2 regions of the Micromonospora sp. NPDC093244 genome follow, and region 1 is predicted to be linked to the other one. Evidence: riboswitches for the same ligand, from Rfam matches in the RefSeq annotation. Region 1 holds a riboswitch; the other holds the start of a gene.
The links. A riboswitch is a leader RNA that binds a small molecule or an ion and turns the genes downstream of it on or off. The one in region 1 is predicted to bind thiamine pyrophosphate.

Region 1 (3,402 bases):
GCCGGGGTGGCAGGCCGAGCCGTTCGGCGGTGAGCAGCACCTCGCCGGGGCCGGTGGCGGCAGGCCGGGGTGTGACGGGGTGACCGGGCACCCAGACGCCCTCGGCGGCGAGGGCGGCGCCGTGCGTGGCGAAGACCGCCTCCGGGGGCCCGTCGGCGCGGACCCCGCCGCCGGGTTCCAGGACTACCACCCGGTCGACAAGCGGCAACGCCTCGGCGACCCGGTGCTCGACGAGGATCAGCGTGGTGTCGGCGTCCAACGCGCCGGCCACCGCCTGCCGGACCAGTGTGGCGCCGGCCGGGTCGAGGTTGGCTGTCGGCTCGTCGAGCAGCAGCAGGCCGGGCCGCAGGGCCAGCGCGCCGGCCAGGGCCAGGCGTTGCTGTTCACCGCCGGAGAGCGCTGCCGTGTTGCGGTCCCTGCGGTACGGGAACCCGACCCGGCGCAGCGCCTCGTCGACGCGGGGCCAGATCTCGTCGGTGGGTACGCCCCGGTTCTCCAGCCCGAACGCCACGTCGTCGCCGCTGCGGGCCATCACCAGTTGCGTCTCCGGGTCCTGGAAGACGATGCCTACGCGTTCCCGAGCCTTGCGGGGGTCGAGTCCGTCGATTTCGACGGTGCCCTCCTGCTCGCCGGAATCGTCGGGCAGCAGCCCGGCCAGCGCACTGAGCAGCGTGCTCTTGCCGGCTCCGGAGGGCCCGAGCAGCAGGAGTCGTTCGCCGTCCTCGACCCGCAGGTCGACGCCGCGCAGGGCCCAGGCACGCCGCCCCGCGTGCCGCCACCCGAACCCGCGCAGCAGTACCCCGCCCACCGACCCCACCCCCATCCCGTCCTTCACCCGGTGATCAAGAGGTTCGCGTCAGAAAGCGGCGCTGCGGTGACGCGAACCTCTTGATCAACCCGCGCGGGCGCGTGGCCCTGTGCGGGCGCCGCCCTGTGCGGGCGTTTCAGATGAGGGCTCGTTCCTGGGCTACCGGGAAGCGGTCCAGGGCGCCGGTGTTGGCCAGGGCGCGGGTGAGCAGCCAGCCGCCGGCGCCCGCGATCACTGTGGCGCTGACGATGGTCAGCAGCGCGTACGGGATGCGGTAGTCGCCGAGCGCGTAGTCGACGTTCCAGACGAAGAAGTCGAACAGCGCGGCGCTCAGGCCGGTGAGCGCGCCGGCCAGCACGGCTGTCGGCAGGCGGAACGACCGGTACCGGAAGGCGGCGAACGCCAACTCGGCGCCGATGCCCTGCACGATGCCCTGCGGGATCACCGTGCCCGCCCACTGGCTGCCCAGCAGCGCGGAGAGGACCGCCGCCACGGTCTCGCAGTAGAGCGCGGCGCCGGGCTTGCGGATGACCAGGCCGCCGATGACTGCCGGCATCAGCCAGACTCCGTAGAGCAGGGTCTGCGCCGGCGGGAAGAAGGCGAACGCCCCCTCGGTGGCGCTCCAGACCAGGCCCCAGGCCCAGAAGATGACGCCGAAGGCCACCGCGATCACCGAGGCGACCACGATGTCGATGGTCCGCCAACGGTTTGTGGTGTTGTCCATGCTGTGCTCCCAGTTCACGAAAGAGAACCAGGCAAGACGCACGCCGCGTCCGGTGGCACCGGACGGCGGCGCGGCTGGAGGTCGACCGAACTCCCTGCGCTGGCATTACCCAGATCAGGTTCGAGGGTCTGCGGGCGTACCCGCACTCTCAGCGCTGTGCGCTCCCCTGTCGGATATGAAGTTGTCTCGCTGACGCTAGCACCGACAAGGGGTGCCGGCCCAGCAGGGCGTCCACCCGACGTCGGCGTCCTGCCGGCCGGACGCCGGCTGGGTAGGCTCACGATCATGCGGGTCGACGCACGAGGTCTCACGTTCGAGGTACGCGCCGGTGGACCGCCGGACGGTGAACCCGTCCTGCTGCTGCACGGCTTCCCCCAGCACAGCGGCGAGTGGGACGACGTCGTGCCGGCACTGCACGCGGCCGGGCTGCGCACGTACGCGCTGGACCAGCGTGGCTACTCGCCTGGTGCCCGGCCGGAGGCGGTGCCCGCGTACCGGATCCCCGAACTGGTGGCCGACGTGGTGGCGGTGCTCGACGTGCTCGGTCTGGACGCCGTCCACCTGGTCGGTCACGACTGGGGCGCGGTCGTTGCCTGGGCGGTGGCCGCCGGGCATCCCGAGCGGGTCCGCACGCTCACGGCGGTGTCAGTGCCCCATCCCGCGGCGATGGCGCACGCCCTGCGTACCGACACGCAGCAGAAGGCGCGCTCGTCGTACATGGCGCTGTTCCGGATGCCGGGCAAGGCGGAGAAGGTGCTGCTGGCCCTCAACGCGACTGCCCTGCGCAAGATGCTCGGCGGTGTGGGGGACGCGTCCCGGGTGGACCGTTACGCCGATCCGATGCGAGAGCCGGGCGCGCTCACCGCCGCCCTGAACTGGTACCGGGCGATGTCCGGCTCCGACCTGGCCGGCGTCGGTCCGGTCGGGGTGCCCACCACGTACGTGTGGAGCGACCGGGACGTGGCGATCGGCCGCGCCGCCGCTGACGCGTGTGCCGCCAACGTCACAGGCGACTACCGCTTCGTACCCCTGAGCGGGGTGACCCACTGGATCCCGGACGCCGCCCCCGGCCCGCTCGCCGAGGCGATCCTGGCCCGGGCCGGCGGAACGGCCGGAGCCGTGCCGGTCGAAGACGCGTCATGACGACGGACACCGGCGGGCCCGGCACCCGGCGTTCGATCGCCGAGCAGCTGCGCCTGCTGGGCGTACGCCCAGGGTCGACGGTGCTGGTCCATGCCGGGCTGCGCCCGCTGGGTTTCGTCTGCGGTGGGCCGCAGGCGGTGGTGCTCGCCCTGCGCGACGCGCTCGGCCCGGACGGCACGGTCGTGGTGCCCACGCACACGCCGGAGAACAGCGATCCCGCGCAGTGGCGCAACCCACCGGTGCCGGCGGACTGGTGGCCGCTGATCCGTTCGGAGATGCCGGGCTTCGACCCGGCGGTCACGCCGAGCCGGTTCATGGGCGTGCTCGCCGAGACGGTCCGTGGCTGGCCCGGCGCCCTGCGCAGTTCGCATCCGCACGTGTCGTTCGCGGCACTCGGGCCGGCCGCCGAGCAGGTGGTGGCCGGGCACGCCCGGGCCGACATGCTCGGTGAGGGCTCGCCGCTGGCCCGGCTCTACGAGCTGGACGCGGACGTGTTGCTGCTCGGTGTGGGCCACTCCGCGAGTACCTCGCTGCACCTGGCCGAGTACCGCTGCCCTGGCTCGCCCCGTGAGCGGGTCGGTGCCGCGGTTCGCACAGCCGACGGCGGCCGGGAGTGGGTGTGGTGGCAGGACGTACGGCTCGACGCGGGCGACTTCGCCGCCTTGGGCACGGATCTGGAGGCCACGGGTGCGGTTCGCGCCGGACCTGTCGGCGCCGGAACCGGCAG
Region 2 (3,402 bases), on a different contig from region 1:
ACGTCTTGCCACCCAGCTCGAGCGTCACGCCGCTCACCCGCCCTGCGCGGCGGTGAGCACCTCGACCCGGTCACCGTCGCGCAGCACCGTGACCGGCCAGCCGGTGCGGGGCACCACCTCGCCGTTGACGGCGACCGCCACTCCCCTGTGCTGCGGGGCGATGTCGCCGACGAGGTCGGCCACCGACGTACCAGCGGCCACACTGCGACCGGTCCCGTTCACAGTCAACTCCACTGGTCCCCCTCCATCGTCCGATCAGGTCCGAAGCCGGCGAACCGGTCCGCTCCGAAGGGCGCGAGCAGCGGATCGGGTACGCCGGTGAGCACCAGGTCCCCGATCAGGTCGGCGGTGACCGGGGTGAGCACGATGCCGTGCCTGTGGTGCCCGGTGGCGGCTAGTACGTCCGGCCGGCCGGGCAGCGGCCCGAGGACCGGCGCGTTGTCGGGGGTGCCGGGGCGCAGACCCGCGGCGGCCTCGACCAGGTCGTACTCGGCCAGCTCGGGCAGCAGGTCGACGCCGGCGCGGAGCAGCCGCAGCACGGCACCGGCGGTGACTGTGGTGTCCGTGCGCTCCTCGACCGTCGCGCCGAGCACCACCTCGCCGTCGGCGCGGGGCACCACGTACACCTGCTCACCGTCGGCGTACCCCCGGATGACGTGCCGGAAGCCCGGCGCGACGCCGCCCGGCGCGCGCAGCCGGAGGATCTGGCCCTTCACCGGCCGCACCGGCAGCCCGGTGAGCGCGGCGGCGCCGCAGCCGGCGGCGACCACTGTGACCCGTGCGTCCAGGTCGGACAGTCGGCGGACCGGTCGCGGCACGAGCACCGCGCCGGCCCGCTGCGCGGCCGTGCGCAGGGCCGGCACCAGCAGTCGGGGATCGACCTGGTGGTCGGTGGGCGCGAGCGCCCCGCCGCGCACCCTCGGCGCGAGCGCCGGCTCGCGGTCGCGCAGACCGCTGGGCAGCAGCGGGGTCACCGGCAGACCAAGGTCCTGCTGGTACGCCCACAGCCGCCGCGCCTCGGCCAGGTCGTCACCGGTCAGGCCGACCATCAGGGTGCCCTCGGTCCGGTAGCCGAACTCGACGCCTGTCGCCTCGGTCAGCTCGGCGGCGAACGCCGGCCAGCGCGCGGCGGACGCCAGCAGCAGCCCGGTCAGCTGCCGCTCACCGAAGTACGCCTCGGCGACCGGGGAGAGCATGCCTGCGGCCACCGCCGAGGCCCCCGACCCGGAGGCCGGATCGTGCACCACCACCCGAAGCCCTCGGGCGGCCAACCGCCAGGCGATGGACAGCCCGATTGGCCCGGCCCCCACCACCGCCACGTCGACGGCGGTGCCGTCGCCTGTCACGCCAGTGCCCGCAGCAGCTCGGCGGTGGCGCGGGCCGGATCGGCGGCGGTGGAGATCGCGCCGACCACCGCGACCCCGTACGCCCCGGCGGTGAGCAGCGCCGGCACCCGGGCGGCGGTCACCCCGCCGATCGCGATGACCGGGACGTCGACCGCGTCGGCGACCGCGCGTACCCCGTCGGGGCCGATGGGGTCGGGCAGTCCCGGTTTGGTGCTTGTGGTGTGGCACGGCCCGACGCCCAGGTAGTTGGCCCCGGCGACGACAGCGTCGACAGCGCTCCTCGGCTCGCGGGCGGTGGCGCCCAGCACGCCGGTGGGACCGAGCACGTGTCGGGCGGCGGTGACCGGCAGGTCGTCGGCTCCGACGTGCCCACCGGCGGCACCGGCCGCGAGCGCCACGTGCAGACGGTCGTTGACCAGGCAGGTCGCCCCGTACGACGTGCACAGCGCCAGGACCGCACGGGTCAGCTCGTACGCCTCGCGGTCGGTGGCGGAGTCCTCGACGCGGACCTGCACCACCAGGTCGGCGCGGGCCTTCGTGAGGGCGGCGCGGACCACGCCGAGGGGGTCGCACCCGGGCCGGGTGTCGGTGATCAGATGCAGTCGTCCAAGGGACGGCACGGCAACGCTCCTCCCTGCGCCGGCATTACCCGGATCAGGTTCGACGGTCGGGGGCTGTCAGCCCCCCTCTCAGCCCGGTACACCGGGCTCCCGTGGGTTACTTGCGTGTCACCGTACGACAGATCCGTCGGCCTGCCAAGGGAGGGGTCGACTGCCGGGTACGGCCAAATCGACAGGGTGCTTTCTCCCGGTCCTGTTCGGAATGTCGCCCCCTGTTGCAGAACCGTTACCTGCCGGCATCTTGCCGGACATTGATCCCCGCGAACTAATTTGTTCAGCGATTCGACAAAATGCCGGCGTGGACGCCCTGGCACGGTGTCCCCGACCGGCTCCACCTGGGACGGTCTTCGGCGAGCCGGCCCCCGCGTATTCCTGTCCACTGCGACATTGGAGGCGGCGTGTCCCGTTCTCGTCGTGCCCGAAAACCCATCACCGCGACCCTCATCTCCCTGGCCCTCGCGTCGACGACCCTGCTCGGGTCCCCGGCGCAGGCGGCCCCCGCCGCCGCCCAGATCCCCCCGCGCGACGCGCAAGCCGCGACCCCGGTGACCCAGGTGGTGCCGAAGGCGCCGAAGGCCGCCGCCGCCGACCCCTACTCGGTGCTGGTCTTCTCCAAGACCGCCGGCTTCCGGCACGACTCCATCCCGACAGGCGTCGCCGCCATCCAACAACTCGGCGCCGCCAACGGATTCACGGTGGACAACTCCGAGGACGGTGCGGTATTCACCGACGCCAACCTGGCGAAGTACAAGGCGGTGATCTGGCTCTCCACCACGGGCGACGTGCTCGACGCCGACCAGCAGGCCGCCTTCGAGCGGTACGTGAAGGCCGGCGGCGGTTACGTGGGCATCCACGCCGCCTCGGACACCGAGTACAGCTGGGCCTGGTACGGCGACCTGGTCGGCGCGTACTTCGCCAACCACCCCCAGAACCAGCAGGCCACGGTCAAGGTGGAGGACCACGCCCACCCGTCGACGGCCGAGCTTCCGGACCGCTGGTCCCGGTTCGACGAGTGGTACAACTTCCAGACCAACCCCCGGCCGGACGTGCACGTGCTGGCCAGCCTGGACGAGAAGAGCTACACCCCGGGCGCGGGCGCGATGGGCGCCGACCACCCGACCGCCTGGTGTCAGGACTTCGACGGCGGTCGTTCCTGGTACACGGGCGGTGGGCACACCCGCGAGTCGTACGCCGAGCCCGAGTTCCTCAAGCACCTGCTCGGCGGCATCCAGACGGCGGCCGGCGTGGTCGACGCCGACTGCGGCGCCTCGAAGACGTCGAACTTCGAGAAGGTCGCCCTGGACAGCAACACCAGCAACCCGATGGAACTGGACATCGCCCCCGACGGGCGGGTCTTCTACATCGAGCGCGACGGTCGGGTGCAGATCGTCAAGCCGGACACCGGCAACACCGTCACGGCCGTCGACCTGGACGTC

Region 2: another riboswitch for thiamine pyrophosphate. It lies ahead of thiE (thiamine phosphate synthase); the one in region 1 lies ahead of AB0N27_RS00465 (ECF transporter S component).

Annotation. Positions count from the first base shown of each region.
Region 1 covers NZ_JBFBEO010000001.1:89,986-93,387, forward strand. The annotation lists gene AB0N27_RS00460 (ABC transporter ATP-binding protein) at 1-808, opposite strand, end outside; gene AB0N27_RS00465 (ECF transporter S component) at 945-1,532, opposite strand; TPP riboswitch at 1,606-1,710, opposite strand; gene AB0N27_RS00470 (alpha/beta hydrolase) at 1,818-2,675, shown strand; gene AB0N27_RS00475 (AAC(3) family N-acetyltransferase) at 2,672-3,402, shown strand, end outside.
Region 2 covers NZ_JBFBEO010000007.1:210,685-214,086, forward strand. The annotation lists gene AB0N27_RS27080 (thiazole synthase) at 1-37, opposite strand, end outside; gene thiS (sulfur carrier protein ThiS) at 34-234, opposite strand; gene thiO (glycine oxidase ThiO) at 225-1,346, opposite strand; gene thiE (thiamine phosphate synthase) at 1,343-1,966, opposite strand; TPP riboswitch at 1,961-2,070, opposite strand; gene AB0N27_RS27100 (ThuA domain-containing protein) at 2,365-3,402, shown strand, end outside.